4 regions of the Streptomyces sp. NPDC059852 genome follow, and region 1 is predicted to be linked to each of the others. Evidence: riboswitches for the same ligand, from Rfam matches in the RefSeq annotation. Region 1 holds a riboswitch; each other region holds the start of a gene.
What was found. A riboswitch is a leader RNA that binds a small molecule or an ion and turns the genes downstream of it on or off. The one in region 1 is predicted to bind cyclic di-AMP.
Positions count from the first base shown of each region.

Region 2: another riboswitch for cyclic di-AMP. It lies ahead of ACFV46_RS08520 (C40 family peptidase); the one in region 1 lies ahead of ACFV46_RS02860 (NlpC/P60 family protein).
Region 3: another riboswitch for cyclic di-AMP. It lies ahead of ACFV46_RS14760 (peptidoglycan DD-metalloendopeptidase family protein); the one in region 1 lies ahead of ACFV46_RS02860 (NlpC/P60 family protein).
Region 4: another riboswitch for cyclic di-AMP. It lies ahead of ACFV46_RS31865 (M23 family metallopeptidase); the one in region 1 lies ahead of ACFV46_RS02860 (NlpC/P60 family protein).

Region 1 covers NZ_JBHWJK010000002.1:114,984-122,378, reverse strand. The annotation lists gene ACFV46_RS02860 (NlpC/P60 family protein) at 45-1,199, opposite strand; cyclic di-AMP (ydaO/yuaA leader) riboswitch at 1,207-1,367, opposite strand; gene pcrA (DNA helicase PcrA) at 1,710-4,193, shown strand; gene ACFV46_RS02850 (M23 family metallopeptidase) at 4,270-5,823, opposite strand; gene ACFV46_RS02845 (esterase/lipase family protein) at 6,094-6,951, opposite strand.
Region 2 covers NZ_JBHWJK010000005.1:112,457-119,851, reverse strand. The annotation lists gene ACFV46_RS08520 (C40 family peptidase) at 1-1,176, opposite strand, end outside; cyclic di-AMP (ydaO/yuaA leader) riboswitch at 1,185-1,355, opposite strand; gene paaA (1,2-phenylacetyl-CoA epoxidase subunit PaaA) at 1,624-2,601, shown strand; gene paaB (1,2-phenylacetyl-CoA epoxidase subunit PaaB) at 2,598-2,891, shown strand; gene paaC (1,2-phenylacetyl-CoA epoxidase subunit PaaC) at 2,902-3,729, shown strand; gene paaD (1,2-phenylacetyl-CoA epoxidase subunit PaaD) at 3,723-4,232, shown strand; gene paaE (1,2-phenylacetyl-CoA epoxidase subunit PaaE) at 4,232-5,347, shown strand; gene ACFV46_RS08490 (DUF5997 family protein) at 5,410-5,802, opposite strand; gene ACFV46_RS08485 (LysR family substrate-binding domain-containing protein) at 5,861-6,643, shown strand; gene ACFV46_RS08480 (HAD family hydrolase) at 6,660-7,346, opposite strand; gene ACFV46_RS08475 (Lrp/AsnC family transcriptional regulator) at 7,366-7,395, opposite strand, start outside.
Region 3 covers NZ_JBHWJK010000009.1:195,314-202,708, forward strand. The annotation lists gene dxs (1-deoxy-D-xylulose-5-phosphate synthase) at 1-722, shown strand, start outside; gene ACFV46_RS14740 (aspartate aminotransferase family protein) at 719-2,104, shown strand; gene ACFV46_RS14745 (helix-turn-helix domain-containing protein) at 2,179-2,811, shown strand; gene ACFV46_RS14750 (DUF6126 family protein) at 2,808-2,930, shown strand; gene ACFV46_RS14755 (tyrosine-protein phosphatase) at 2,946-3,743, opposite strand; cyclic di-AMP (ydaO/yuaA leader) riboswitch at 4,209-4,402, shown strand; gene ACFV46_RS14760 (peptidoglycan DD-metalloendopeptidase family protein) at 4,407-5,312, shown strand; gene ACFV46_RS14765 (SGNH/GDSL hydrolase family protein) at 5,605-6,390, shown strand; gene ACFV46_RS14770 (TetR/AcrR family transcriptional regulator) at 6,454-7,053, opposite strand; gene ACFV46_RS14775 (Glu/Leu/Phe/Val dehydrogenase dimerization domain-containing protein) at 7,145-7,395, opposite strand, start outside.
Region 4 covers NZ_JBHWJK010000038.1:35,677-43,071, reverse strand. The annotation lists gene ACFV46_RS31875 (PrsW family intramembrane metalloprotease) at 1-777, shown strand, start outside; gene ACFV46_RS31870 (aldo/keto reductase) at 782-1,726, opposite strand; gene ACFV46_RS31865 (M23 family metallopeptidase) at 1,875-2,891, opposite strand; cyclic di-AMP (ydaO/yuaA leader) riboswitch at 2,903-3,060, opposite strand; tRNA gene ACFV46_RS31860 (tRNA-Met) at 3,374-3,447, opposite strand; gene ACFV46_RS31855 (dihydrofolate reductase family protein) at 3,535-4,668, opposite strand; gene ACFV46_RS31850 (MarR family transcriptional regulator) at 4,750-5,265, shown strand; gene ribA (GTP cyclohydrolase II) at 5,387-6,031, shown strand; gene ACFV46_RS31840 (hypothetical protein) at 6,212-6,706, shown strand; tRNA gene ACFV46_RS31835 (tRNA-Lys) at 6,858-6,930, opposite strand; gene ACFV46_RS31830 (DEAD/DEAH box helicase) at 7,167-7,395, opposite strand, start outside.

The DNA.
Region 1 (7,395 bases):
CGTCCACCCTCAGGCCGGTGGGGTCCGTCCGTTCCCGCCGTTCGTCACGCCGGGCGGACCACGCTGTGGATCGCCGACTCGCCGTCGTAGTAGATCGACTCCTCGCGGACGTACGCGCCGGGCTTCGGCGCGTGGATCATCATGCCGTTGCCGATGTAGAGGCCCACGTGCGTGACGTCGTCGTAGAAGAAGACCAGGTCGCCGGGCTGGGCACTGGACACGGGGACCGTCGTGCCCGCCTCGACCTGGTCGTAGGTGACGCGCGGGATGTCGACGCCGGCGGCCTTCCAGGCGGCCTGGGTGAGGCCGGAGCAGTCGTAGGAGTCGGGGCCGGTGGCGCCCCAGACGTACGGCTTGCCGATCTGGGTGCGGGCGAAGGTCAGCGCCTTCTCGGCCTTCGTGGCGTACGACCCGTCCGGGGCGGTGCCGCCCTGCTCCTGCCCGCCCTGTTCCTGCCGCTGTGCGGCCGCCTCGCGCTCGCGCTCGGCCTCCGCCTTCTGCTGCCGGGCCAGCTCCTCGGCCTTGCGGTCGGCCTCTTCCTGCTTGCGCTTCTCGATCGCGGCGAGGCGGGCCTTCTCCTGCGCGGTCAGCTCGGAGAGCAGTTGACGCGCGTCCGCGAGCTTCTTCTGGACGGTCGCCTTGGCGGTCCGCAGGTTCTTCTGCGACGCGGTGAGCGTCTCGAGGCTCCGCGTGGCCTCCTGCCGCTTCTTCATCGTCGCGGACTGCTCGGTGAAGTACTCGTCCACGGACTGCTTCTGACGTCCCGTCATACGGTTCATCAGCTGGGACTGGTCGAAGTAGTCCTGGGGGGTGTCCGCGAGGAGGAACGTCGTGGTGTCCGGGGCGGCGGCGCCCGTGCGGTACTGGGCGGCGGCGTTGCGGCCCAGCTCCTCGCGCGCGTCGTTGAGCTTCTGCGTGCGCCGCGCGACGTCGTCGAGGAGGGTGTCGACGCGCTTGCGCTGCTTGGTCGTCTTCTCCTTGGCCGCGTTGTACTTCTCGGTGGCGGACTCCGCCTGGCGGTAGAGGTCGTCGACCTTCTTCTCGACCTCTTCGAGGCTCGGGCGGTCGTCGGCGGACGGGCTCGCCTGGGCCGTCTGGGACAGCAGGGCCACGGAGGTGAGGGCCGCGGTGGCCAGCGCGGGGGTCCGTATGCCTGCCACGCGCGTGCCGGAGGGACGCGACTTGCGGTGCGACGCCAAGGGAGGCGACTCCTTCCACGCTCCGCCTGCCGAGTTAGCTGTCGGGTTCGGGCGGGTGGTTCGGAAGGGTTGCCCTACGGCCGCTCCCAGGACGGGAGGTCGGGCCGATTCACCCCAAGTTCGGTGGGTCCCCGGCTCCGGACGCACCGGACTCGGCGGAGGCCGTGCGGCCCGGCGTCGTTCGCCGGTGGGGGTCGTACGGCCTGCCCGGCACGGTAGCCAACTGGTGTGGCCGCTGTGAAGGTTGATGTGCGATATGCCCGATACATTTTCGTGACCTTCGGTCAGGGGAGCGGGTGGAGGGGGAGCGGGCGGGTGACTGATGCCGTTCCGGTGCGGTTGGTGTTGTCTGTCCTTTTCAGGCAAGGATCACGCGCTTCATCCGACCGGTGTGTGACGTGATGGGGTGACTTCGTACGGTGACCGGGCGGTCGGGGTGCCGGACCGGGCGGTGTGATGTTCTCGAGGCGGCGGCCGGTTGTCGGTGGGGCCGCCTAGACTCGGAGAGCGATGAGCAGCCTCTTTGACGACAGCTTCCTGGCGGACCTCCAGGCCCCACGGGCCCACGGGGAAGAGCCCCCGCCACCGCCCGAGGACGATCACACTCCGGAGTCGCTTCCGGACGATCTGTTCGGCGGGAAGTTCGACGTGCCCCCGGACCGCGACGCCTACTACCGCGACGGCGCCCCGCGCCCGGCCCTCGACGCCGCCGCGCTGCTGGAGGGGCTCAACGAGAACCAGCGTGCGGCCGTCGTCCACTCCGGCACCCCGCTGCTCATCGTGGCCGGAGCCGGATCCGGCAAGACGCGTGTCCTCACGCACCGCATCGCCTACCTGCTCGGCGAGCGGAACGTGCACCCCGGCCAGATCCTGGCGATCACCTTCACCAACAAGGCCGCCGGCGAGATGAAGGAGCGCGTCGAGCAGCTCGTCGGACCGCGCGCGAACGCGATGTGGGTGATGACCTTCCACAGCGCCTGCGTCCGCATCCTGCGCCGCGAGAGCAAGAAGCTCGGGTTCACCTCGTCGTTCTCGATCTACGACGCCGCCGACAGCAAGCGCCTGATGGCGCTCGTGTGCCGGGACCTCGACCTCGACCCGAAGCGGTTCCCGCCCAAGTCGTTCAGCGCCAAGATCAGCAACCTGAAGAACGAGCTGATCGACGAGGAGGACTTCGCCGCCCAGGCCACCGACGGCTTCGAGAAGACCCTCGCCCAGGCGTACGCGCTCTACCAGTCGCGGCTGCGGGAGGCCAACGCCCTCGACTTCGACGACCTGATCATGACGACGGTCAATCTGCTGCGCGCCTTCCCCGACGTCGCGGAGCACTACCGCCGCCGGTTCCGGCATGTGCTGGTGGACGAGTACCAGGACACCAACCACGCGCAGTACGCCCTGGTCCGCGAGCTGGTCGGCACCTCCGAGCACCCCGTAGACGTACCGCCCGAGGCCGAGGTCCCGCCCGCCGAGCTGTGCGTGGTGGGTGACGCCGACCAGTCGATCTACGCCTTCCGGGGCGCCACCATCCGCAACATCCTCCAGTTCGAGGAGGACTACCCGGACGCGACGACGATCCTGCTGGAGCAGAACTACCGCTCCACGCAGACCATCCTCAGCGCCGCCAACGCCGTCATCGAGCGCAACGAGTCCCGCCGGCCCAAGAACCTGTGGACCAACGCGGGCGCCGGCGCGCGCATCACCGGCTACGTCGCGGACACCGAGCACGACGAGGCGCAGTTCGTCGCCGACGAGATAGACCGTCTGACCGACGCCGGGGAGGCGAAGGCCGGCGACGTGGCCGTCTTCTACCGGACGAACGCCCAGTCCCGTGTCTTCGAGGAAGTCTTCATCCGCGTCGGGCTGCCCTACAAGGTCGTCGGCGGTGTGCGCTTCTACGAGCGCAAGGAGGTCCGGGACGTCCTGGCCTACCTGCGGGTCCTGGCCAACCCCGAGGACTCCGTCCCGCTGCGCCGCATCCTGAACGTCCCCAAGCGCGGCATCGGCGAGCGCGCCGAGGCCATGATCGACGCCCTGTCGCAGCGGGAGAAGATCAGCTTCCCGCAGGCCCTGCGGCGCGTCGACGAGGCGTACGGTATGGCCGCGCGGTCGACGAACGCCGTGAAGCGGTTCAACGCGCTGATGGAGGAGCTCCGCACGATCGTCGAGTCCGGCGCGGGCCCCGCGACGGTCCTGGAGGCCGTGCTGGAACGGACCGGCTACCTCGCCGAGTTGCAGTCCTCCACCGACCCGCAGGACGAGACCCGCATCGAGAACCTCCAGGAACTCGCGGCTGTCGCCCTGGAGTTCGAGCAGGAGGCGGCCGAGGGCGAGGAGTCCGGCGGGCTCGCCGCCTTCCTGGAGCGGGTCGCGCTCGTCGCCGACTCCGACCAGATCCCGGACGAGGAGGAGGACGGCTCCGGGGTCATCACCCTGATGACCCTCCACACCGCCAAGGGCCTGGAGTTCCCGGTCGTCTTCCTCACCGGCATGGAGGACGGCGTCTTCCCGCACATGCGCGCCCTCGGCCAGGCCAAGGAGCTGGAGGAGGAGCGGCGGCTCGCGTACGTCGGCATCACGCGTGCGCGGGAGCGGCTGTACCTGACGCGCTCGGCGATGCGCAGCGCCTGGGGGCAGCCGTCGTACAACCCACCCTCCCGGTTCCTGGAGGAGATCCCGCCCGCGCACGTGGACTGGAAGCGCAAGGGCGGGAGTTCGCCCCTGTCGTCCGGTCCCGCCTCCGGTGTGGCGGCGTCGCTGTCCTCGTCCCGTTCGCGCTCCTCGGCGTCGGGCGCGTCCGGCTTCGCCACGCGGCGCACCTCGGAGAAGCCGATCCCGCAGCTGGCGGTCGGGGACCGGGTCACCCACGACCAGTTCGGCCTCGGCACCGTGATGGCCGTGAAGGGCACGGGCGCGAACGCCGAGGCGACGATCGACTTCGGCGACACCAAGCCGAAGCGGCTGTTGCTGCGGTACGCGCCGGTGGAGAAGCTCTAGGGGGTGTCTTGGAAGACGGCCCCCGTAGCCGGAAGGCGCGGGGGCCGTGTCTGCTTCTGCTTCGCCGAGCGGGCGGCTACGTGGGGTCCAGGCCGTGGCTGCGCAGCCAGGACAGGGGGTCTATCGCCGAACCCCCGCCGGGCCGGACCTCGAAGTGCAGGTGCGGGCCCGTGGAGTTGCCCGAGTTGCCGGAGTACGCGATCGGGTCGCCGGCCTTGACGGTCGTACCGGAGGCGACGCGGTAGGTGGAGAGGTGGCAGTACCACGTCTCCGTACCGTCCTTCGCGGTCACGATCATCATGTTGCCGTAGGCGCTGTTCCACTGCGTGCGGACGGTGCCGTCGGTCGCGGCCAGCACCGTGGTGCCGTACGAGACCGGGAAGTCGATGCCCGAGTGGACCGACATCCAGTTGATGCCGGCCTGGCCGAAGTAGGCGCTGAGGCCGTGCTGCGCGACGGGGATCGCGAACTTCGGGCGCAGCCGCTCCTTGCGGGCCGCCTCCTCGGCGGCCTTCCGCTTCTCGGCCGCCTGCTGGGCCTTGAGGTCGATGCGCTCCTGCGTCCGGCTGGCGCGGTCGGCGAAGTCGTCGGCGCCGGCGGAGAGGCTCTCGAGCTGGCTGTCCAGCTTGTTGTTCGCCGCGGACGGCTTCACCGCGTCGCCCTCGGCGGCCAGCGTGGTGGGTTCCTTCTCGTCGGTGAAGTCACCGACGGACGCGGCGGCGATGCCCGCCACACCCATCACACACGCCGACGGCACGGCGATCGTCAGCAGCGCCGAGCGCTTGGGAGGCGTACGGCGGCGGGAGCGCGCCCCGCCGCGGGAGGCGGCACGCGGCGCGGGGGCCGGAGTGATCTCCTCCTGGTCGTCCAGAAGCGGTTCGACGACGGGGAGTTGGCCTGTCGAGGCCGGGTCGGAGGCGTCCTGGACCGGCTCGTCGTAGCCGGTCTCGTTCTCGTACGCCGCCGGGTCCTGGTACGTGGCCTGCTCGTCGTAGGCGGCCGGGTCGTAGGACGCGTGCTCGACCGGCTCGAAGTGCGCGGTCGTCTGCTGGTCGAAGGATTCTGCTGCCGGCTCGTACGCGTCGGCGGCCGGAGCGGCGCCGCCGTCGGAGTTCCACTGGGTGGCGTCGTACGCGCCGGTGTCATAGGTCTGCGTGCCCCACTCCCACTGCTGCGTGGGGTCGGCCGGGGCGGCGCCGGACGGGTCGGGCTGGAGCCACGCGTGCGCGTCCCACTGCCCGGACGCGTCATGGCCGTTGGCCTGCTGCGGGACGAAGTCGAGACGCTCGTGCTCGGCGGTCCAGGCGCCGGTGTCGTACGCGCCGGTGCCGTACGCGGTGTGCTGCTGATCGCCCGCGTAGGTGTCGTACTGCGTGGAGTGGGTACCGGTGGACCACTGCGTGGCGTCGTAGGCGCCCGTGCCGTCACCGGGGAGGCTGCCGAAGAGAGGATCCGCGTCGAACGTCGTGGTCGCGTGGCCGGCGGCATAGCCGGTGGCGTCGTAGGTGCCGTACGCGCTCGCGTCACCGTAGGGGGCTTCCTGAGCGCCGTACGACGCGTAGTGCGCCGAGGCGGCATCGGAGGCCGAGACCGGGGAGGTCATGGTCCCCGACGGGTGACGATCGTTCACCAACTTCTCTCTCGCCTCGACAACAGGGGCTGCCAGAGCAGTGCGGCGACTGTACCCGGCGGTACGCGGGCGCGACAATCTTCGGCAGGTTTTAGGCGCGCAGGAAACGGGCATTCGGCCGTGTTTTGGCGGTCAGTGGGCGCGACTTTGGCCTTGTGTTCGAAGGGTGTTCGAGGCTGAGTGGGTGTTCCGGGGGCCGTTGGGCGGTCCCGGGACGGCTGGGGCGGACGCCGCCGTTCCACGCAGCGTGACCGGCCGGCGCCGGACCGCTCACGCCACCGTCAGACCACCGGCCTCCCGGGGCGTCCCCGCGTCCGTGTGGGCGGTGTCCAGGGCCTGCCGTATGCCCGTCGCCACGGCCGGGTGGACCGGCAGCGCGAGATGGCCGATGCCCGTGACGAGCACGTTCTGCGCCATCAGGTCGGGATGGTCGATGCGGGCCGTCTCCAGCGGGACCATCAGATGGTCCAGGTCGCTCCAGAAACTCACGAAGTGCGTACGGCAGCCGGGAGCGGGCCGGGCCAGCTCCTCGAGGACGGCCGAACCGGGCCGCATCTGACGCACGACCGGATGTGCGTTGGCCAGCGGGACCACGCTGGTGCCGGAGTGCGGTGTGCCGAGCGTGACCAGCGTGCGGACCCGGAGGTCGCCGCCGAGACACTGCACGTAGTAGCGCGCGATCAGCCCGCCGAGGCTGTGCCCCACGATGTCGACCCGGCTGCTGCCGGTGCGCTCGCAGATGCCCTCGATGTGCCGGCCGAGCAACTCGGCGGCGGTGCGGATGTCGCAGGTCAGCGGGGAGTAGTTGAGCGACTCGACCTGGTGCCTGCCGTGCTGGGCGAGACTGCGGCGCAGCAGGACGAACACCGAGCGGTTGTCGATGAAGCCGTGCAGCAGGACGACGGGTGGGGTCACCTCGGCCGGTAGCTGGGCGGTGTCCCGCGCGGGGAGCGTGCCGGGTGAGCGGCGCTCCTGGGCGATGCCCGAGGGATACAGCAGGACATGGCCGGCCAGGATCGCGATCTCCAGGGCGGTCGCCTTCAGCAGGGTGAGGGAGAGGCCGGCGAGCCCGCTGGGGAGCAGGCGTCGGCAGAGCGGGGAAAAGGGGAGTGCCCTGGTGACCTTCATGGCCGACCTCCTTGTGGCACGCAGGAGACGGCTCCGGCCCCCGTGTGCCCTCGTGGGAAGTCGCGGCGGAGGCGGCCGGCGGGTGGTCAGCGGTAGGGGAGCGGGGTGAGCGAGGCGTGAGAGGTGCGCCGGCCCGGGCGGCCGTGCGGCGCCGATGACCTGAGGGGGCTTGCCGCCGGTGGGGCGACGAGCTCCCTCTGTCGTGCCTTACCTGCCCTGTGTGCCCTTCGTGCCACCGCCGACGTGTCGCATCACCAACGGCGCGCCGTCCGGTGGCGCGGTGGTGCGACGACCTCGTTGCGGCTCCTTGTGCGCGGGGTCCCGTCCGCGACGCGCGCACCGCTCATGGACGCGGCGCGTGTGCCGCGATGAGTGGAACCTGCGCGGCGAACGTGTCCCACGTGTGATTTCCCCCTCGGTCAGCACCGCGAAACTGCCGGTTGC
Region 2 (7,395 bases), on a different contig from region 1:
GCTCCCACTCTGCGTGACGGCCGGGAAGCCACCGGTCTGGTCGACCAGAGGGAAGCCGCCGGTCTGGTCGACCAGGGGGAAGCTCCCGGTCTGGTCGACCACGGGGAAGCTCCCGGTCTGGTCGACCATCGGGAAGCTGCCGGTCTGTGCGACGGCGGGAAAACTCCCTGTCTGGTCGACCATGGGGAAGCTCCCCGTCTGCCCGACGGCGGGGAAGCTCCCCGTCTGGACAGCCGGGGCGAACCCGGCGTCCGGCGCGGCGAACCCGGCGTCCGGCGCGGCGAGAGCCTGAGGGGCATTCAACTGCGCACCCGACACGAACGAGGCGTCCGCGGGAGCCGTCGTCCCCGGAGGAACCGTCGTCATGTCGGCAGGGCTCTGCGCCTCCAGGGCGTCCCACCGGCTCTGCGCCGCGGGCGGGAACGGCGCCGGGGCGGCCGCGGGGGCCTCCAGCGCCGGGGTGGTGCGCCCGGCGCGAGCGGTCAGCAGCTCGCGCGCCTGCGCCAGCTTGCGCTGGCTGCGCTCCTTGCCGGCGCGCAGCGTGGACCGCTGGTCCGCCTCCGGCTGCGCGGTGGCCGGGGCCGGCAGCGCGAGGGCGCCCCCGGACTCCAGGGCCGGCGTGGCAGCCGCGGGCAGCGCCGCGACAGGACCCGCGGTGAGCTCACCCACGGCCGCAGGGCGAGCGGTCCCGGCGGGCAACTCGGCGAGGGGCGCGCCCGATCCGGCGGGCAGCTCCAGGGCGGTGCGGCCGGATATCTCCCGTGCCCCGTCACCGCCCGACGGGCGTGCGGACCGGGCCGGGGCGGACCGCTCCGGTGCCCGGTCCTTCGGCAGCACGGCCGGAACCGTCGGGCCCAGCTTGGACCGGGCGACGTCGAACCACTGCCGGGCCACCTCGTCGAGCGCGGCCGAGCCCCGGCCGCCGTCACGCCCCGAGGCCGCCGGGGCGCCCGCACGATTGCGCGGTCCCGTCGACGAGGCGCGGGTGGCGTTGAAGGTCCCGGTGTCGGTCTCGGCCCGGTCGTACAGCGAGCTGACCCGCCGGCTGACCTCCTCGCGGCTCGGTCCCTCGTCCGCCTGGGCGGCACCGGCCGACTGGCCGAGGAGGGCCACCGAGGTGAGGGCTGCTGCCGAGGCGAGCGCGGAGTTGCGCATACCGGTGCGTTCCGGCGCCATGGGCGACGTGCTCCTTCCGTACTCCGCCTACCGAGTTAGCTGACGGGTTCGGGCGTTCGCGTCGGAAGGTGTGCCCTACGACCCGGCCCGTCACGGCCTCAGGTCGATTCACCCCATGGTTCGGTTGGGTCCCCGGCTCCGCGGCCCCGCAGGGCACGCCGACTCGGCGGAGGGCGCTCGTCCCGGCGGGGTTCGCCGGAGTTCAACGCGCGTCCTGAGCCAGTAACTTAGCCAACTTGTGTGCCTGCAGTGAAGATTGACGTGTGAAATGTCCGATACGTTTTTGTGACCTTCGACGCTGCCGGTCGCGGTGAGGCCGCACTGCGGCACGGCGCGCCCGCGCGACCACGGACGGTAGCCGCGCGGGCGCCCCGCAAAGGTCTTGCTCCGCTCGACGAAACACGCCACACTGGTACCGAACGAATGGTCGGTTGGGAAGCGGGAGCGATGACGACCTCACACTCCACCGAGGCGCCCCCACAAGGGCCGCTTGAGGGGCACTTCGACGCGACGATCGCGCGCGACCAGCGCATCGAGCCGCGGGACTGGATGCCGGACGGCTACCGCAACACACTGATCCGGCAGATCGCGCAGCACGCCCACTCCGAGATCATCGGCATGCAGCCGGAGGGGGAGTGGATCACCAAGGCGCCCTCGCTGCGCCGCAAGGCGATCCTCTTCGCGAAGGTGCAGGACGAGGCCGGTCACGGCCTGTACCTGTACTCGGCCGCCGAGACCCTGGGCGCCGACCGCGCCGATCTGACCGACCGGCTCATCGAGGGCCGCCAGAAGTACTCCTCGATCTTCAACTACCCCACGATGAGCTTCGCCGACGTCGGCGTGATCGGCTGGTTCGTGGACGGCGCCGCGATCTGCAACCAGGTGCCGCTGTGCCGCAGCTCCTACGGGCCGTACGCGCGCGCGATGGTGCGGATCTGCAAGGAGGAGTCGTTCCACCAGCGGCAGGGCTACGAGCTGCTGATGACGATGATGCGTGGCACCGAGGCCCAGCGGGAGATGGTCCAGGACGCCGTGAACCGCTGGTGGTGGCCCTCCCTGATGATGTTCGGCCCGCCCGACGACTCCTCGCCCAACTCCGCCCGCTCGATGGCCTGGAAGATCAAGCGGCACAGCAACGACGAGCTGCGCCAGCGCTTCGTCGACATGACGGTCCCGCAGGCCGAGAAGCTCGGCGTCACCCTGCCCGACCCCGAGCTGCGCTGGAACGCCGAGCGCGGCCGTCACGACTTCGGCACGCCCGACTGGGACGAGCTGATGCGGGTCATCAAGGGGGACGGCCCGTGCAACGCACAGCGGATGGAACGACGCAGGAGCGCCCATGAAGAGGGCGCCTGGGTGCGGGAGGCGGCCACCGCCCACGCGGCCAAGCAGGCCGCCCGCGCGGAGAAGGGAGCGGTGGCATGAGCACCGGAAAGCAGGACTGGCCGCTGTACGAGGTGTTCGTCCGGGGCAAGCGCGGGCTGAACCACGTCCACGTCGGCTCGCTGCACGCCGCCGACGACCGGATGGCCCTGACCCACGCCAGGGACCTCTACACCCGGCGCAACGAGGGCGTCAGCATCTGGGTCGTGCGCTCCGAGCACATCGCCGCCTCCACCCGCGACGAGAAGGACCCGTTCTTCGCGCCCAGCGCCGACAAGGTCTACCGCCACCCGACCTTCTACGACATCCCCGACGACGTCCCCCACATCTGAAGGAGAGGGCATGAGTGACGACCACGTCTATCTGACCCTCGCCGAGGGACACGAGGACGACACCCGCTGGGCCTACGGGACCGGCTTCGAGGACCCGCTGCACGGCGTGGACACGACCGTCCCGGACGACGTCGACGCCGCCGAGCTGGCCGCCCTGTGCGTCGCGCTCGGCGACGACGCGCTCGTCTCGGCGCAGCGCCTGGGGGAGTGGGTCACCCGCGCGCCCGAGCTGGAGGAGGAGGTCGCGCTCGCCAACATCGGCCTCGACCTGCTCGGCCAGGCCCGGCTGCTGTACTCCCGCGCCGGCCAGACCGACGGCACCGGACGCGACGAGGACGCGTACGCCTACTTCCGCGACGCCGCCGACTTCCGCAACGTCCGCCTCGCCGAACTGCCCAACGGCGACTTCGCGTTCAGCATCGTGCGGCTGCTGGTGCTGTCCAGCTGGCGGCTCGCGCAGTTCGAGCGGCTGGCGTCCCACCCCGACCCGGTGCTCTCGGCGATCGCCGCGAAGGGCGCCAAGGAGCTGCGCTACCACCGGCAGTACGCCGCCGAGTGGGCGGTCCGCCTGGGCGACGGCACCGAGGAGTCCCACCGCCGGATGCGCCGCGCGCAGGAACAGGTGGCGCCCTACCTGGGCGAGCTGTTCACCGCGTTCGACGTACGGCAGGAGGTCGTCGGTGACCTGAAACAGGTCACCGACGCGGCCGGACTGCCCATGCCCGTGTACCGCCCGCTGCCCGGCTGCGGACGCGAGGGCGAGCACACCGAGCACCTCGCCCCGCTCCTCGCCGAGCTGCAGGGCGTCGCCCGCGCGCACCCGGAGGCGACATGGTGACGACCCTGCTCGACGCCCGGCGCGCCCGGCACATCGCCGCCCAGGTGCCGGACCCCGAGCTGCCCATGCTCACCCTCGCCGACCTGGGCGTCCTGCGGGACGTCGAGACGACCGAGGACGGCACGGTCGTGGCGAGCCTGACCCCGACCTACTCGGGCTGCCCGGCGATGGCCGAGATGCGGGCGGACGTCGCGGCGCGCCTGCGGGCGGCGGGGTACCCGCGCGTGGAGATCCGCACCGTGCTCGACCCGCCGTGGAGCAGCGACTGGATCACCCCGGCCGGCCGCGCCAAGCTCGCCGAGCACGGCATCGCCCCGCCCGGCCCCGCGCCGCGCGGCGGCCCCGTCGCCCTCGTGCTGTCACCGACCCGGCACGCCGTGGCCTGCCCGCGCTGCGGCTCGGCGGACACCGAGGAGACCTCCCGGTTCGCCGCCACGTCCTGCAAGGCGCTGTGGCGCTGCCGCGCCTGCAAAGAGCCGTTCGAGTACGTCAAGGAGATCTGATGGAAGGCCTCAGGGAAGCACAGACGGCCGCCGCGCCCCGCCCGCGCGTCCGCCGCCGTCCGGCCTTCCACCGGCTGCGGGTCGCCTCCGTGCGGCCGCTGTGCTCGGACGCGGTCGCCGTCGGCTTCGACATCCCGGACGAGCTGGCCGAGGAGTTCGCGTTCGCCCCCGGGCAGTCGCTGACGCTGCGGCGCGAGATCGAGGGCCGCGACGAGCGGCGGTCGTACTCGATCTGCTCGCCCGTGGGCGCCCGGCCGCGCATCGGCGTCCGGGTCGTGCCCGGCGGGCTGTTCTCGTCCTGGCTGGTCCACGATGTGCGGCCCGGCGACGTCGTGGAGGTGATGGCCCCCACCGGCGCCTTCACCCCCGACCTGTCGACCCCCGGCCACCACGTGCTGATCGCGGCGGGCTCCGGCATCACCCCGATGGTGTCCATCGCCGAGTCCGTCCTGGCCGCCGACGAGCGCTCGAAGGTCACCCTCCTCTACGGCAACCGCCGCACCGACACGGTGATGTTCGCCGACGAGCTCGCCGACCTGAAGGACCTGTACCCGGCGCGCTTCCAGCTCGCCCACGTGCTCTCCCGCGAGCCCCGCGAGGCCGAGGTGCTGTCCGGCCGGATCGACGCCGAACGGCTCGGCACGCTCGTCGAGGCACTGGTCGACGTGGAGAGCGCCGACCACTGGTGGCTGTGCGGGCCCCACGGCATGGTGCGGGACGCGCAGCGGGTGCTGGCGGGCCTCGGTGTCCCGGACGACCGGGTCCACCAGGAGCTGTTCTACGCCGACGACGAGCCGGTGCGCGAGGCGCGGCACGTGGACGCCGGGCCGGAGGGGCCCGTCAGCCAGGTCACCATTACCCTCGACGGGCGCTCCACCACGGCGGCCCTGCCGCGGGACCGGACTCTGCTGGACGGCGCCCAGCTCACCCGGCCCGACCTGCCGTTCGCCTGCAAGGGCGGCGTCTGCGGCACCTGCCGGGCCCTCGTCACCGACGGCAAGGCGGACATGCGGCGCAACTTCGCGCTGGAGACGGCCGAGGTCGACGCCGGATACGTGTTGACCTGCCAGTCGTACCCGGTCTCCGAGTCGCTGACCGTGGACTACGACAGCTGACGGACGCCGAAGCGCCCCGGTGACCGCCTCCACGCGGTCACCGGGGCGCTCTCACATGGCGATCAGGCGTCCTTCGCGGCCCGCTCGGCGTCCCGCTCGCGCAGCCGGGCCGCCTCCTTGCGGACCTCGGCCTGGGTGGCCCGCTCCTTGACCAGCCACTCGGGCTGCTCCTGCTTCAGGGCCTCGATCTGCTCGGTGGTCAGAGCCTCGGTGACACCGCCGCGGGCGAGGCCCGCGATGGACACGCCCAGCTTCTGCGCGACGACCGGGCGTGGGTGCGGGCCGTCGCGCCGCAGGTCACGCAGCCACTGCGGCGGGTCGGCCTGGAGCGCGTTCAGCTCCGCGCGCGTGACCACGCCCTCCCGGAACTCGGCGGGGGTGGCTTCGAGGTACACACCCAGCTTCTTCGCCGCGGTGGCGGGCTTCATGGACTGGGTGGTGTGGTGCGACGTCATGGGGTCCAGGGTATCCACCGGGTGAACCTCCCCCGACCACGGCCGGTAACCTGGCCAGGTGACAGGCTCGGCGGCACCCTCCTCGTTCCGGCTCGCGTACGTCCCGGGAGTGACACCCGCGAAATGGGTGCGGATCTGGAACGAACGCTTCCCCGACGTCCCCCTCACCCTGCACGCGGCGACCGCCGCCGAGGCGCCCGAGCTGCTGCGGGACGGCGGCGCCGACGCCGGCTTCGTCCGGCTGCCGGTCGACCGGGAGTTCTTCAGCGCGATCCCGCTGTACACCGAGGCCACGGTGGTCGTCGTCCCCAAGGACCACGTCATCTCCGCCGTCGAGGAGGTGACCATGGAGGACCTGGCCGACGAGGTGGTCTTCCACCCCCTGGACGACGTCCTCGGCTGGGAGCAGCCGCCCGGCCGACCGGGATTCGAACGGCCCGCGACCACCGCCGATGCCGTGGAACTGGTCGCGGCCAATGTCGGCCTGCTCGTCGTCCCCCAGTCGCTGGCCCGCCTCCACCACCGCAGGGACCTCACCTACCGCACCCTGGCCGACGCCCCGCAGTCGAGCGTCGCCCTGTCCTGGCCGCAGGAGGCGACCACCGACCTGGTCGAGGACTTCATCGGGGTGGTGCGCGGCCGCACGGTCAACAGCACCCGCGGCCGTACGACCTCGCAGGCCCCGGCCGCCAAGGAGCAGCCCCGGCGCAAGCGCCCCGAGTCCGGCGGTGCCGCCCGCGGCCGGTCCGGCGGCGCCGGCGGCCGCCGCGGCGCCACAGGCGGCGGCAAGGGCTCCAAGGGCGGCGCCCCCCGCGGCGGCAAGCCGCGGCGCCGGTCCTGAGTCACGCCCCTCCTGGCTACGCCACCCCGCGCAGCCAGGCGTAGGCCGAGCGGGCCGTGAACTCCTCCTGGCCGCCGCGCACCAGCAGCCCCGCCGTCGCGAACTGCGGTGAGTCGGCCCCGGCGGCCACATAGGGCACGGCAATACAGCGCATCCCGGCTGCGTGTGCGGCCACCACACCCGGTGCCGCGTCTTCCAGGACGACACAGGCCGACGGGTCCGCGCCCAGGCGCCGGGCCGCCTCCAGGAAGACGTCCGGGGCGGGCTTGCCCCGGTCCACCTCGTCGGCCGAGACGACGGTGCGCAGGCGGGAGTCCAGGCCGGTGCCGGACAGGATCGCGGTGATGGCCGCACGGGACGAACCCGAGGCGACGGCCATGGGGACGCCGTCGGCCGCCAGCAGTTCCACGAACGCGCGCATTTCGGGGTAGACGCGGACTCCGGTGGCGGCGAGGTCCAGATAGTGGCGGTTCTTGGCGGCGAGCAGCTCGCCCACGCCGGCCCGCAGACCGTAGACGTCCTTCCAGAGCGTCACGGTCTCCAGGGTGCTGATGCCGACGTATTTCTCGTGGTCCGCCCAGGTGAAGCCCGTCACCCCGTGCTCGGCGAGGAGCCGCCGGCCCGCTTCGAAGTAGAGGGGCTCGCTGTCCACGAGTGTTCCGTCGAGATCGAAGATGACCGAAGTGCCGCCGAGATCGCTCATGGCCCCAGGATGTCAAAGGTCATCGGCGGGCCGACGCCCGCCCGACGGA
Region 3 (7,395 bases), on a different contig from region 1:
CCTTCGTCCTGGACCGGGCCGGTGTCACCGGCGTCGACGGCCCCTCGCACAACGGCATGTGGGACATGTCGATCCTCCAGGTCGTCCCCGGCCTGAGGATCGCCGCGCCCCGGGACGCCGACCAGCTGAGGGCGCAGCTGCGGGAGGCCGTGGCCGTGGACGACGCCCCGACGCTGGTGCGCTTCCCGAAGGAGTCGGTCGGACCCTCGATCCCGGCCGTCGACCGGGTGGGCGGGCTCGACGTCCTGCACCGCGGCGGACCGGACCAGGACGTCCTCCTCGTCGCCGTCGGTGTGATGGCCCCCGTGTGCCTCCAGGCCGCCGAACTGCTCGAGGCGCGCGGCATCGGCTGCACCGTCGTCGACCCCCGCTGGGTCAAGCCCGTCGACCCGGCGCTCGCGCCGCTGGCCGCCCAGCACCGGCTGGTGGCCGTGGTCGAGGACAACAGCCGCTCGGCCGGGGTGGGCGGTGCCGTGGCGCTCGCGCTCGGCGACGCCGACGTGGACGTGCCGGTGCGGCGGTTCGGCATCCCGGAGCAGTTCCTCGCGCACGCCAAGCGGGGTGAGGTGCTGGCCGACATCGGCCTCACGCCCGTCGAGGTCGCCGGCCGGATCAGCGCGAGCCTCGCCCTGAAGGAGGCCGCGGGCGGTTCGTCCGACCCGTCCGACGGCGGCCGTCCCGCAGGCCGCCCCGTCGCGTCAGTCAAGGAGAAGGCTGAATGACCACCGAGTTCGACCTCGGCAGACTCCTCGCCGAGCGCGGAGCCGAGCGCTACGAGCTGCACACCCGGTACCTCAACCACCAGCTCCCGCGCATGCTGCACACCATCGGCTTCGACAAGGTGTACGAGCGTGCCGAGGGCGCCTACTTCTGGGACGCCGACGGCGACGACTACCTCGACATGCTCGCCGGGTTCGGGGTGATGGGCCTGGGCCGCCATCACCCCGTCGTCCGCAAGGCGCTGCACGACGTGCTGGACGCCCAGCTCGCCGACCTCACCCGCTTCGACTGCCAGCCGCTGCCCGGGCTGCTGGCGGAGAAGCTGCTCGCCCACAGCCCCCACCTGGACCGGGTGTTCTTCGGCAACAGCGGCACGGAGGCGGTGGAGACCGCGCTGAAGTTCGCGCGGTTCGTCACCGGCCGCCCCAGGGTGCTGTACTGCGACCACGCCTTCCACGGGCTGACCACCGGCTCCCTGTCCGTCAACGGCGAGTCCGCCTTCCGGGACGGCTTCGCGCCGCTGCTGCCCGACACGGCCGTCCCGCTCGGCGACCTCGACGCCCTGGCGCGGGAGCTGGGGAAGGGCGACGTGGCCGCGCTGATCGTCGAACCGATCCAGGGCAAGGGCGTGCACGAGGCCCCGCCCGGCTATCTGCGGGCCGCCCAGGAGCTGCTGCACCGGCACAAGGCGCTGCTCATCGCGGACGAGGTGCAGACCGGCCTCGGCCGCACCGGTGACTTCTACGCCTACCAGCACGAGGAGGGCGTCGAACCGGACCTGGTGTGCGTCGCCAAGGCGCTGTCCGGCGGCTATGTGCCGGTCGGCGCCACGATCGGCAAGGACTGGATCTTCAAGAAGGTCTACTCGTCCATGGACCGGGTGCTCGTCCACTCGGCGAGCTTCGGCTCCAACGCGCAGGCCATGGCGGCCGGGCTGGCTGTGCTGTCCGTCATGGAGGACGAGCAGATCGTCGCGGGCGTCCGGGCCACCGGCGAGCTGCTGAAGTCGAGGCTGGCCGCCCTCACCGACAAGTACGAACTGCTCGCCGACGTGCGCGGACGCGGCCTGATGATCGGCATCGAGTTCGGCCGCCCCGACTCGCTCAGACTGCGCAGCCGCTGGACGATGCTCCAGACCGCGCGCAAGGGCCTGTTCGCCCAGATGGTGGTCGTGCCGCTGCTGCGCCGGCACCGCATCCTCACCCAGGTCTCCGGGGACCACCTGGAGGTCATCAAGCTGATCCCGCCGCTGATCATCGGCGAACGCGAGGTGGACCGGTTCGTCGACGCCTTCACGGACGTCATGGACGACGCCCACAGCGGCGGAGGTCTCATGTGGGACTTCGGCAAGACGCTGATCAAGCAGGCGGTCGCCAACAGGTGAGTGCGGCTCCGCACCGGCTTTGCCTCTGAGGCAATAAATTTGCCCCGGAGGCAAGCCTGCGGCTGAATGGGAGCATGAGCTCTCCCGAGAACCCGCCCGGTGACGGGGCGGCCGGGCCGGCCGAGTCCCTGCCGGCCGTCGCGCCGCAACTGCGGGCCCTGCGCCGCCGGGCGGCCCTCACCCTGGAGGGCGCCGCCCGCGCCGCCGGGCTGTCGGCCGCCCATCTCTCCCGGCTGGAGACCGGCCAGCGGCAGCCGTCGCTGCCGATGCTGCTGGCACTCGCCCGCGTCTACGGTACGACGGTCGGCGAGCTGCTCGGCGAGAGGGTCCCGGACCGGGATGCCGTCGTACGCGCCGCCGACATGGAACCCACCGCCGCCGGCGGCTGGACGTACTGGCAGGCCGGAGTCTCCGGCCGCGGGATGCAGGCCCTCCGCGTCCATGTGCCGTACGGCTCGCAGGGAGACATCGTGCGCGTGCACCCCGGCGAGGAGTGGCTCCACGTCCTCAAGGGACGGCTGCGGCTGCGCCTCGGGGACACCACGCACCGGCTCGCCCCCGGGGACAGCGCGCACTTCGACTCGCTGACCCCGCACCGGCTCGCCGCCGAGGACGACGGCGGTGTCGAGCTCCTGTTCGTCCACACCCTGTTGCAGAGCCCCACGGCCACCCTGTGCCTGGGCCCCACCCCTGGAGTGACGCCATGACCGACATGGAGGAGAAGTTCCCCCGCGCCCTGTGGGTGCGCCTCATCATCTACATCGCGGTGGGGCACGTCTTCGCCGCCTTCATCTACTTCCTCTTCGAGGCCGGCGGCGGGAAGTAGGCGCGCCCCGCGCCCTCAGTCGAGCAGCCGCCCCCGCAGACGCTCCCGCGCCTCGGGGGTGAGCCGCAGGCCCTGCTCCAGGTAGGTGTCGACGTCGCCCCAGGTCTCGTCGATCGTGTCGAAGGCGGCCTGCAGATACTCCGCGCGCGCGTCGAAGAGGGGGCTCAGCAGCTCCATGACCTCCGGCGAGTAGGCCGAGGGGGCGTCGCTGCCGCGCCGCACCTTGTAGCGGCGGTGCTTCTCGTTGGACTTCAGGTAGTCGGCGACGATCGCCTCCCGCTCGACGCCGACGGCGAGCAGGGTCACCGCGATCGACAGGCCGGCGCGGTCCTTGCCGGCCGCGCAGTGCATCAGCGCCGGAACGCTGTCCTCCACCAGGGAGCGCAGCACCTGGGCGTGCTCACCGGTGCGCTCCGTGACGATGGAGCGGTAGGAGGCGATCATCCGGGCCGCGCCCTTGCCGTCCGCCAGGATCTCCCGCAGCTGGTCGAGATCGCCGTCGCGGACCATCTTCCAGAACTCCGCGCCGTCCGCCGGGTCGGACAGCGGCAGGTTCACATTGCGGACGCCCGGCAGCTCGACGTCCGGGCCCTCCAGCCTCTGGTCCGCCGCGTTGCGGAAGTCGAAGATCGTGTGCAGTCCCAGCGAGCCGAGGAAGGCGGCGTCCTCGGCGGTGGCGTGGGCGAGGTGGCCGCTGCGGAACAGCACGCCGTGCCGCACCCGTCGTCCGTCCACGGTGGGCAGGCCGCCCACGTCGCGGAAGTTGCGCACACCGGCCAGCTCGGGCTCGGTCGACGGGATCTGCTGCGTCACGGGGGCTCCTCCCGGTCGGCCCCGCCGGCGCGGCTCGGCGGTGAGGCCGGCGAGGTGCGCCTCCGACGATACGACATGGCTGTCTGCGCCAATCACTTGTCCACAGGCGACAGCTCGGGAGTAATAGCCTGAAACGGACGAAGTAGTCGTATGTCGGTATTGCCCATGCCGGAAAATCGCCCGCGTCACATCTGGGCTTTCTGTCCGAATTGATGCCTTCACTCCAACTCGCTCCGTAATAAGGAAAGCTGGAGCAGCGTCACGTGAGGAGCGTCATACCGGTGACGGTGCGTCGCCCGTCATGTTCACGTAATCGGCCTTCCTTTCATGGGGATTCGAGGATGGCGGCCCCTTCGAAATGCACGCAGGGTGACCGGTGAATCCCGTAAGGGATCAAGCCGAACGCATTCGGGCGGAACCCCTCACTTGTTCCCATGCGTCCTTCTCGCTTACGTTCGCCACCAATCCGGACGGACGCCGAATCCTGCCGCCGACCGGAATCCGCGCACACTCACCCGTACACGGCAGGAGCGGGGGACCCACAGGTACGTCGCCTGTTCCGGTCCCGGAACAGGCTCGGGGTCAAGTCGCGTCCCGACGCGGCCGGGCATCTCCAGCCCGCACCCGACAGCTCACCTCGCAGGCGCCGGAGAGGAATTCGCCATGCCCGCGAAGGGTAAGCATCGCCGTCCCAAGTCCCTGCGTCTCACCCGCACGATCGCCGTCGCCGGAACCGGTGGCGCCGCTCTCGCGCTGCCGCTGATCGGGGCCACCGGCGCCCACGCCGCGACCGGCCAGTCCGCCCCGGACAAGACGGTCCAGTCCGTCCAGGCCGCCGCCGAGAAGGCCCCGGCGCAGAAGACCTCCACCCAGACGCGCACCTACGAGGTGAAGCGCGGCGACTACCTGGCGAAGATCGCCGACGAGCAGGACGTCCGCGGCGGCTGGAAGAAGCTGTACGCCGACAACCGCCAGGCCGTCGGCGCCGACCCGTCGCTCATCCACCCGGGTCTGAAGCTCTCGATCGGCAAGAAGGCCGCGACCGCCGCGCCCAAGGCGTCGGCTCCGTCCACCGCGCCGTCCAAGCCGTCCGCGAAGCCCGCCGCGCCGAAGAAGGCCGCGACGGCCGCCCAGAGCGCGGACGCGACGAGCACCGTCAACGGCTTCACCGCCCCGGTGTCCACCGCCGCCGTCGGCACCTCGTACAAGGTGGCGGGCAGCATGTGGTCCAGCGGCTACCACACCGGCGTGGACTTCTCCGCCGCCACCGGCACCCCCCTGAAGGCGGTCGGCGCCGGCACCGTCGTCTCCGCCGGCTGGGGCGGCGCCTACGGCAACCAGGTCGTCATCCGGCTCGCCGACGGCTACTACGCCCAGTACGCCCACCTGTCCTCGCTGTCCGTCTCCAGCGGCCAGACGGTGACCGCGGGCCAGCAGATCGGCCTCTCCGGCGCGACCGGCAACGTCACCGGCCCGCACCTGCACTTCGAGATCCGCACGACGCCCGACTACGGCTCGGACGTGGACCCGGTGGCCTACCTCCGCTCCAAGGGCGTCGCCATCGGCTGACCGCCCCACCGCACGGCGCGCACCTCCCTGACACGCATGCGCACCACCTGCCTGACACGCAGCCGAAGGCCGGACCCTGATCCCCGGGTCCGGCCTTCGGTGTGTCCTGAGCTCCACGCGCGGCGTTTCGGCGGTCAACGCCCCCGCGAGGAGCGGTATTCCGGGTTTGGTGAAGGCTTTGGCAGTGGCTTATCTCACCGCTCGTCAACCCTTTCCTACGGTCGCGTAGGTCACATCGGAAGGTGAATCATGTCCCGACGTGGCAGACGATTCGAAGAGTGACAGCAGAAGAGTGATCGGGTCGTACGTCGCGGTGGGGGACAGCTTCACCGAGGGCGTCGGCGACCCCGGCCCCGACGGGGCGTTCGTCGGCTGGGCCGACCGGTTCGCGGTCCTTCTGGCCGACCGGCGTCCCGAGGGCGACTTCCGGTACACGAACCTCGCCGTGCGCGGCAGACTGCTCGACCAGATCGTGGCGGAACAGGTCCCCAAGGTCGTCGAACTCGCCCCGGACCTGGTGTCGTTCTGCGCGGGTGGCAACGACATCCTGCGGCCCGGCACCGACCCCGACGAGGTGGCCGAACGGTTCGAACGGGCCGTCGCCCGGCTCGCCTCGGCGGCGGGCACGGTCATGGTGACGACGGGCTTCGACACCCGTGGCGTGCCCGTGCTGAAGCACCTGCGCGGCAAGATCGCCACCTACAACGGGCACGTCCGCGCCATCGCCGACCGCTACGGCTGCCCGGTGCTCGACCTGTGGTCCCTGAAGACCGTCCAGGACCGTCGGGCCTGGGACAGCGACCGGCTCCACCTCTCTCCCGAGGGGCACACGCGCGTGGCGCTGCGCGCGGGCCAGGTCCTCGGCCTTGAGGTCCCGGCCGACCCGGACCAGCCCTGGCCGCCGCTCCCGCCCCGCGGGACGCTGGAGATCCGGCGCGACGACGTCCAGTGGGCGCGCGAGTACCTGGTCCCGTGGATCGGGCGGCGCCTGCGCGGGGAGTCGTCGGGCGACCATGTGATCGCCAAGGGCGCGCTCTCGGCGTACGACATCAAGATGCGCATCGAGTCGGTGGCCTGAGCCCGGCGGCCCGGCCGGGGGACGGCGGGGCCGCCCGGGACCGTTCCGGTCGCGGGCGGCCGCTCACCGTGCCGAGGCGGTCAACGCCGTCCGCTCCAGGCCCAGCTCCCGGGCCAGCGCCTCGTCCACCCACTCCTGGGCCCGCGCGCGGGACAGCGACCCGGGATACGACGTCAGCTGGACGGCGAGACCGTCGAGGAGGGCGGTCAGGCGCAGCGCGGCGGCCGCCGGGTCCGGGCAGCTGAACTCGCCCGCGGCCACGCCCTCCTCGAGGACCCCGGCGAGGGCGCTCTTCCACTGCCGGTCGAGCTCGCGCGTGACCTCCCGCAGGGCCGGTTCGCGCAACGCGGCCGCCCAGCCCTCGATCCACAGCCGCCAGCCCTTGGCGTGACCGGTCGGCGCGTACCAGCGCACGGCCGCTCGCAGCCGCCGTACCGCCGTCGTCCGGCGGCCCAGAATCCCGCGCAGCCGCGTCAGGTCGCCCTCGGCTGCGTGCGCGAACGCGGCCGCGACCAGCTTCTCCTTGGTGTCGAAGTGGTAGAGCACCAGCGCGTTGCTCACCCCGAGCGCCGAGGCGACGTCGGCGATCCTGACCGCCGCCACACCCCGCGCCTCTATCTGCTCCACGGCGGCCCGCAGCAGGTCCGCCCGCCGCTCCGCCACGCTCAACCGCACTCTCGCCCTCGCCACGCCGTCACCCTACGGCTCGGGCCGCCCCGTCCTCGGCGCGGCCGCCCGGGGACGCGGCTCCCCGTCAGCGGTGCCAGCCGAACCGTTCGGTGATCACGGGGAGCCGGTCGGCCGCGAGGGCGTGCGCGGCGGCCCGCGGTGTCGTGCCGTCGGCCTCCGCGCGGGCCAGCGTGCGGTCGGTCAGCGCCCGCATCGCACGCCGCGTGTGGGCGAACGCCTCGTCGGCGTCCGGGCCGATGTCCCCGAACAGCGTCCACCACCACCAGGCGTTGGTGGCCGAGTTGACGACGACGTCCGGCAGCACGGTGACCCCCC
Region 4 (7,395 bases), on a different contig from region 1:
GCCTTCGGCACCGACCAGCTGTCCGGCGACAGCGGCATCGCGTCGGTGACCGCGGCGACCTTCTTCGTCCGCGTCGTCATGTCGCCCTTCGCGCACCCCCTGTTCACCGTGCTCACCGGCATCGGCTTCGGCGCCGCCGCGCTGTCCGGGGAGCGCCAGCGGGTGCGCCGCGTGCTGCTGCCGCTGTCCGGGCTGCTGCTGGCGATGGGCATGCACGCCCTGTGGAACGGCTCGTCGACGTTCGGCGACTTCGGGTTCTTCGCCGTGTACGCGGCGTTCATGGTGCCCGCGTTCGGGCTGCTGGTCTGGCTGGTGCTGTGGACGCGGTACCGCGAGCTGCGGACCGTGCGCGAGGAGCTGCCGGCCTACGCCGTGGCCGGATGGCTGTCCCCGGCCGAGCCGTTCGCGCTGGGCTCGATGCGGGACCGCCGGGTGGCCCGGCAGTACGCCCGCCGCCACGCGGGACGCCCCGCGGCCCGGGCGGTCGCCCAGTACGAGGCGTACGCCACCTCGCTGGCGTTCCTGAGGCGCCGGGGCCGCCGGGGCCGGGCCGGCGCCGACTACGTGGTCCGCGAGGGCGAGTTGCTGAACGAGCTGTGGCGACGCCGCGCGTGGGCCCGCCCGGCCCTGGAGCACGCGCTCGCCGCGAAGAGCCGGCCGGTCCTCGCGTACGCGCCGCCCCAGGTGCCGGGCGCCTGGTGGCCGCAGCCGTACGCCCCGCACGGGCACGCCCCCGGTGCACCGGCGGCCCCGGCCTGGAACCCGTACCAGGTCTGACGGCTCAGGCGGACGCCTCCGTGAGCCGGCGCAGCTCGTCGTCCGTCAGGGTCAGCTCGGCCACTCCGAGCAGGGCCGGCAGCTGTTCCGGGGTGCGGGCGGAGGCGATGGGGGCGACGACCGTCGGGCGGGACGCCAGCCAGGCCAGGGCCACCGTGGCGACCGGCACGCCGTGCGCGGCGGCCGCCTCGTCCAGCGCGGCCAGCACCCGCCGCCCCCGCTCGGTCTCCGCGTGCCGCCCGGCGCCCTGCGCACGCGGGCTGTCCACGGCCGCGCCGGGACGGTACTTGCCGGTGAGGAAGCCCGCCGCGAGCGCGTAGTACGGCACCGCGGCGAGGTTCTCCCGTTCGGCGAGGTCCTGGAGGGCGCCCTCGTAGGTGTCCCGGGAGACCAGGTTGTAGTGGGGCTGGAGCGCCACGTACCGGGCCAGGCCCTCGCGGTCGGAGAAGGCGAGGGAGGCCGCCAGCCGCTCGGCGGAGATGTTGGACGCGGCGATGTGCCGGACCTTGCCGGCCTTCACCAGCTCGTCCAGGGCGCCGACGATCTCCTCGACCGGCACCTCGGGCTTGTCGAAGTGCGTGTAGTAGAGGTCGATGCGGTCGGTGCCGAGGCGGCGCAGCGAGGCGTCGGCGGCGGCCTTGATGGTGGCCGCGTTCAGGCCCTGGAAGTCGGGGTGCTGGCTGACCTTGGTGGCGATCACGACGTCGTCCCGGTTGCCGCGTGCCTTGAGCCAGTTGCCGATGACGGTCTCCGACTCGCCGCCCGCGTTGCCCTCGACCCACGCCGAGTACGAGTCGGCCGTGTCGAGGAAGTTGCCGCCGGCCGCCGTGTAGGCGTCGAGGACGGCGAAGGAGTGGGCCTCGTCGGCGGTCCACCCGAAGACGTTGCCGCCGAGGCAGAGCGGGGAGACCTCGAGGTCGGAGGAGCCGAGTGTGCGCAGTGCGGTCATGCAAGGGAACAACGACGGTGGCGGTACCGCCGATTCCGCTCCCGGGATGAATTCCCTGTGAAGGGGGCGGGCCGGCGCACCGAGGACCGGCAGCCCTGACGTCGGGGGGTCGTCGTCAGGACCGCCGGGGATCAGGTGGGGAGGGTGCTCAGGGGGTGAGGCCCTTGCCGCGCAGCCAGGCCAGCGGGTCGATGCCGCTCGCGCTGCCGTCGGGGTGCACCTCGAGGTGCAGATGGGCGCCGGTCACGTTGCCCGTGGCGCCGACACGGCCGATGACGTCACCGGTGTTGACCTTCTGGCCGACGCTGACGCTGATCGAGGACTGGTGGGCGAACCAGATCTCGGTGCCGTCGTCCAGGGTCAGCTCGGTCTTGTAGCCGTAGGAGCCGTCCCAGCCGGCGAAGGTGATCGTGCCGGAGTGGACGGCCTTGATCAGGGTGCCGGTCGGCGCGGCGAAGTCGAGGCCCGTGTGGTGCCCGGACGACCAGTAGGCGCCGGCCTCACCGAAGGTGGAGGTCAGGGTGTACGAGGAGGTCGGCAGCGTGTACTGCTTGGCCAGCTCGGCGAGGCGCTCGGCCTCGGCCTTCTTGCGGGCCTCCTCCTCGGCGGCGGCCTTCGCCTCGGCGGCCTTCTCCTTGGCCTCCTTCTCCGCCTTGGCGGCCGCCTCGGCGACCTCCTTCTCGGCGGCGGCGACGGCGGCCTCGGCGGCCTTGCTGTCGACCTGGTCCTGCTGGAACTCGGCCTGGGCGATGATCCGGCTGCGCAGCGCCTCACCGGCGTCGGAGCCGCTCTGCGGGGTCTCCTGGCCGGTCTCGCCCATGGTGCTGAGGGCGGTGGCGGTGTCGTCCGCGGCGGAGTCGTCGCCGGAGATCAGGGGCAGGTCGGGCAGGGTGATGGCGACCGGCGGCTTGCCGCTCTGCGCGGTGGCCATGCCGCCCGCGCCGACGGCCGCTATGACGCCGACGCCGAGAACCGTGGAGCTGCGGGCGAGTCCCCCGCCGCGCTGCTTGGAGACGCGGTGCCTGCCTCGGACGGGACGGAGGGAGTCCGCGGTGGGGTTCCACTCCTCGAAGGGGCCGTCGTCGGTGCGGTCGTAGCCGAAGGTGTCGGCGGTGCGCTGACCGGGTACGAACGAGGCATGCGGGGCAGGACGGTTCGACGCCACGTGGGCGTACTCCTTTCCTTCCTTCTCGCCTACCGGGTTAGCTGACGGGTTCGGAGCAGGAAGGTCTCCTACGCGCGTATACGTACCGTGATGTCACGGTGGTATCCGCGCGATTCACCCCAAGGTGGTGGTTCCCCGGTTCCTTGGCAGGATTCGGCGCGTGCGCACGGAGCCGCCTCTTGTGACGGCTGGGACGACCGCGCTGCGTTATCGAACGTTAATAGACGCGGGGTACGGATTCCAAGCCGTTCCCCTTGATCATTAACGATTTCCGCCGGGACTTACGGGCCATGAGCGGTCCAAATCGGGCGAGTTGACGCCCACGAGACACCCTCACGATTGCTGACAGTGTGTCAGTTGTTATGCGGAGGGGGTTCGCGCGATCACGTACCGTGAGAACCGGTGAAGGCGTCCCGCGAGCCTGACGGGGGCCGGAAAACACTCAGGGCCGGAACTGATGAGTTCCGGCCCTGAGCCTTCAGTAGCGGGGACAGGATTTGAACCTGCGACCTCTGGGTTATGAGCCCAGCGAGCTACCGAGCTGCTCCACCCCGCGTCGATGTGTCCATAGTACGCCATCACCGGGGCCCGCCGCACACGCCTTTCCGCAGGCCCCGGTCGCGCGGGCCTCGCCGGGCGGGTGTCAGGGCGCCAGGTGGGCGTTGGGGGCCGCCGCCCGGGCCGCGTACTCGGGCAGCACCAGGACGTCCACGCCCGCGGCGGCGAGCATCCCGCTGCCGTCGGCGTCCGTCACGAAGGTGTCCGGCTCGCGCCAGGCCGTCACCACCCGGCGCACCCCGGCCGCCAGGATCAGCCGGGCGCAGGGCGTCGGCCGGGAGGCGCGGTGCGTGCAGGGCTCCAGGCTGCTGTAGACCGTGGCGCCGGCCAGCCTCGGGTCGCCGGGCGCGATCTTGGCGAGGGCCGCCTCCTCGGCGTGCACGACGGGGTCGCCGGCCTCCCGGGAGTGGCCCCGCGCCAACTCGGTGCCGTCCGCGGCGACCACGACCGCGCCGACGCTGAACGCGGTGGGCGAGGGCGGGCACTCGGCGGCCAGGTCGCACGCCAGGGCCAGCCAGTGCCGGTCGGCGGCGGCCGGGAGGACACCCGTGCCGGGCGCGGTCGGCTCGTAGCGCATCAGCACCACGTCCTCGATGCGCCGGGTCTCCACGAGCCTCAGCCGGCCCTCCTGGTATCCGCCGGGCCCGAAGAGCCGGGGCGCCCGGGGGTCGCCCACGAACAGCGGCGCGAGGACGAGCTGCAGCTCGTCGGCGAGCCCCTGGCGCAGCAGCTGCGTGTGGACGGTGCCGCCGCCCTCGACCATCAGCCGCTCGACGCCACGCACCTCGCGCAGATGCGTCAGCAGGACCCGCCAGTCCAGGTCGTCGCCGAGCGCGACGACATCGGCGGCGACGGGGTCCTCCCGCAGCCGCCGGGCGCCCTTCTCCGTCGTGTAGACGACCTTCTCGCCGCCGGTGTGCCAGAAGTTCGCCGCCGGATCCAGCTCGCCGGACGCGCTGACGGTGACCTTCAGCGGGTACGCGGGCTTGCCCTGGGCGGTGCGGGCGGCGCGGCGCTCGGCCGAGTTCACGAGCAGCCGGGGGTTGTCCGCCCGGATGGTGCCGGCGCCGACGAGGATGGCGTCCACGGAGGCCCGCACCCCGTCGACCCGGTCGAAGTCGGCCGGGCTGGACAGCAGCAGCCGGTCGGGGCCCGTGTCGTCGAGGTAGCCGTCGAGGGAGACGGCGGCGGACAGCAGGACGTAGGGGTACGACGGCATCGGCGCGCTCTCCCGCTCGGCGGATCGGGGCTGGTTTCGGCAGGGCTTGGTTCAAGTTTGAAACAAACCTACACTGGACACATGACGACTCGCTGGCTCACCCCCGAGGAGCAGCGCGCCTGGCGCGCCTACATCGCCGCCGTCGCGCTCGTGGAGGACGCGCTGGACCGGCAGCTCCAGCAGGAGGCCGGCATGCCCCATCTGTATTACTCCATTCTCGCCACCCTGTCCGACGCCCCGGAACGCCGGCTGCGCATGACCGATCTCGCCGAACGGCTGAAGATCACCCGCAGCCGGCTGACGTACGGCGTCTCGCGGCTGGAGAAGGACGGCCTGGTGCGGCGCGAGGACTGCCCCGTGGACAAGCGGGGCAGCGTCGCCGCCCTCACGGACGAGGGGATGCGGCTCCTGGAGCAGGCCGCCCCCGGACATGTGGACACCGTACGGTCGCTGATCTTCGACCGGCTCTCCCCGGAACAGGTCGGACAGCTGGAGGACATCTTCACGGCCATCGGCTCCGGCCTCCAGGGCGACTGCGGCCACGCCACGGGCGACGAGGTGCCGTGGCGCCGGCGCGCGTCCAAGAACTGTTCGTGACACACACCGCCAGGACGGGTGACACGGAGTCATTGCTTCAAAGTTAAAGCACGAGGTAGGGTCACTCTCCCGAGCTGCTTCAAATCTGAAGCAGACAGCCGCACGGAACCCGGAGACCCGCATGCCCGACTCCCTCGCAGCCGCCACCCAGCGCGCCCGTGTCCGGGTCCCGCTGCGCTTCCCCGACGGCTACACCTCCGACGCCGAACTGGTCACCTTCCACGGTCTGACCGACGGCCTGGAACACGTGGCCGTCGTCCTCGGCACCCCCGAGCCCGGCACCACCCCCCTGGTCCGCCTCCACTCCGAGTGCCTGACCGGCGACGTCTTCGGCTCGGCCCGCTGCGACTGCGGCCCCCAACTGCGCGAGGCCGTCGAGCGCATCGCCGAGCGCGGCGGCGTCCTGCTGTACCTGCGCCAGGAGGGCCGCGGCATCGGCCTCTACAACAAGCTGGACGCCTACGCCCTCCAGGACGAGGGCCTCGACACCTACGCCGCCAACGCCGCGCTGGGCCTGCCCGAGGACGCCCGCGACTACACGGCGGCCGCCCAGATGCTGACCGCCCTCGGCATCGGCGAACTGGACCTGCTCTCCAACAACCCCGACAAGGCCGACCAGTTGCGCGCCCTCGGCATCACGGTCCACCACCGCGTCCCCACCGGCGTCTTCGCCACCCCGGACAACGTCCGCTACCTGCGCGCCAAGGTCCTCCAGACCCAGCACACGCTGCCGCTGGGGGATCTGGCGGAGGCGAGCCCGGCGTAAGGGTGCCCGGCCCCTTCACGTCAGAACGGCCCGTCAGGGTCCCGCGATCAGGTCACGGCCTCCGGACGGAGGCGGACCGGATGGCCGGAACAGTCCGCCGTCACGGCGGCGCGGACGGCCGCCGCCAAGAATGCAGGCTGATCGTCCGCACAGGACGTACGACGCGAACGGGAGTCGCCAGTGACCATGGTCGGACTGTTCTGGATCACCACCGACGAGGTGTACGTGGGTGCCCCGCCGGGCACCGACGGCCTCGGTGCCCGGCTGACCGAGAAGGGCGTGGAGGCGGACGGCGCCGGGGTCCACCGGACATGGGCCTGGGAGCAACTGCGCTCGGCCACCGTCGAGGGCGCCCTCGTGCGCAGCGCCTCCCGCCGGCGCCTGACACTGGCCATGGAGGTCGTGCTCACCGCGGCCATGGGCGGCACCGCCGAGCCGGAACCGATGCTGCTGCGCCTCGAAACCGTCACCGGCGTCGAGGAGTTGACCGTGTACGCGTCGGCAGCCGGTGCGTACGAGCAGGAGGAGTTCGACCTCTCCCAGCGTCTCCTGGCCCGGTTCGTCGAGGGCGCCGAGTCCCCCCGCACGCTCATGGCCTGGAGCGGAGAGGCCGGCGACACGAACCTGAAGCCGTCCGAGCGGCGGGCGCTGCTGCGGAAGTGGACGGGCGGATGATCCCGGTCCCGCCCCGGAGCCAGGCCGTTTCGTGGCCGGGAGTTCAACCCGCGTGGCTGGTGGGCGACTTGTACCGTCCTGCGGCATGGGCCCCGGGAGGAACGACGCGGCGCCCGAGCCGGCCGAAACCGACACGGACGCCGCGTGACCGTAGGCCCTGTGGGACTCGAACCCACAACCAATGGATTAAAAGTCCACTGCTCTGCCAATTGAGCTAAGGGCCCAGGCGTGGTGCCACCCCGAGCATAGCCGCACGTGGCCGTCGAGCCGATCGGGTATCGGGGTGACGGCCCTGTCGCCGGGGTGGGCGAGCCCGTCGGGCGGGGCGCCCACGCCCGTGCGCGGGGACGTCGGAAGAGGTCCTTACGGCCTTTCCGTGCCCGTCGCCGGTCAGGTACTCCGGAACGCCGAAGGGCCCGCACGACATGAGTCGTACGGGCCCTTCGGCGATCAGCCGATGTCAGCCGTTGCGCTTCCAGCGCGGCTTGTCGTCACGGCGCCCGAAGGAGGAGCCGGTGCCCCGGTGGTCGTCACGACGGCCGTAGGGACGCTCGTGGCCGCCGGAGCGGAAGCCCGGACGGTCGTCACGGCGGTCACGGTTGAACGGGCGGTCGCTGCCCCGGTGGCCACCGCGCTCGTCACGGCGCTCGAAGGAACGGCCGGCACCGCGGTCGTCACGGCGGAAGCCG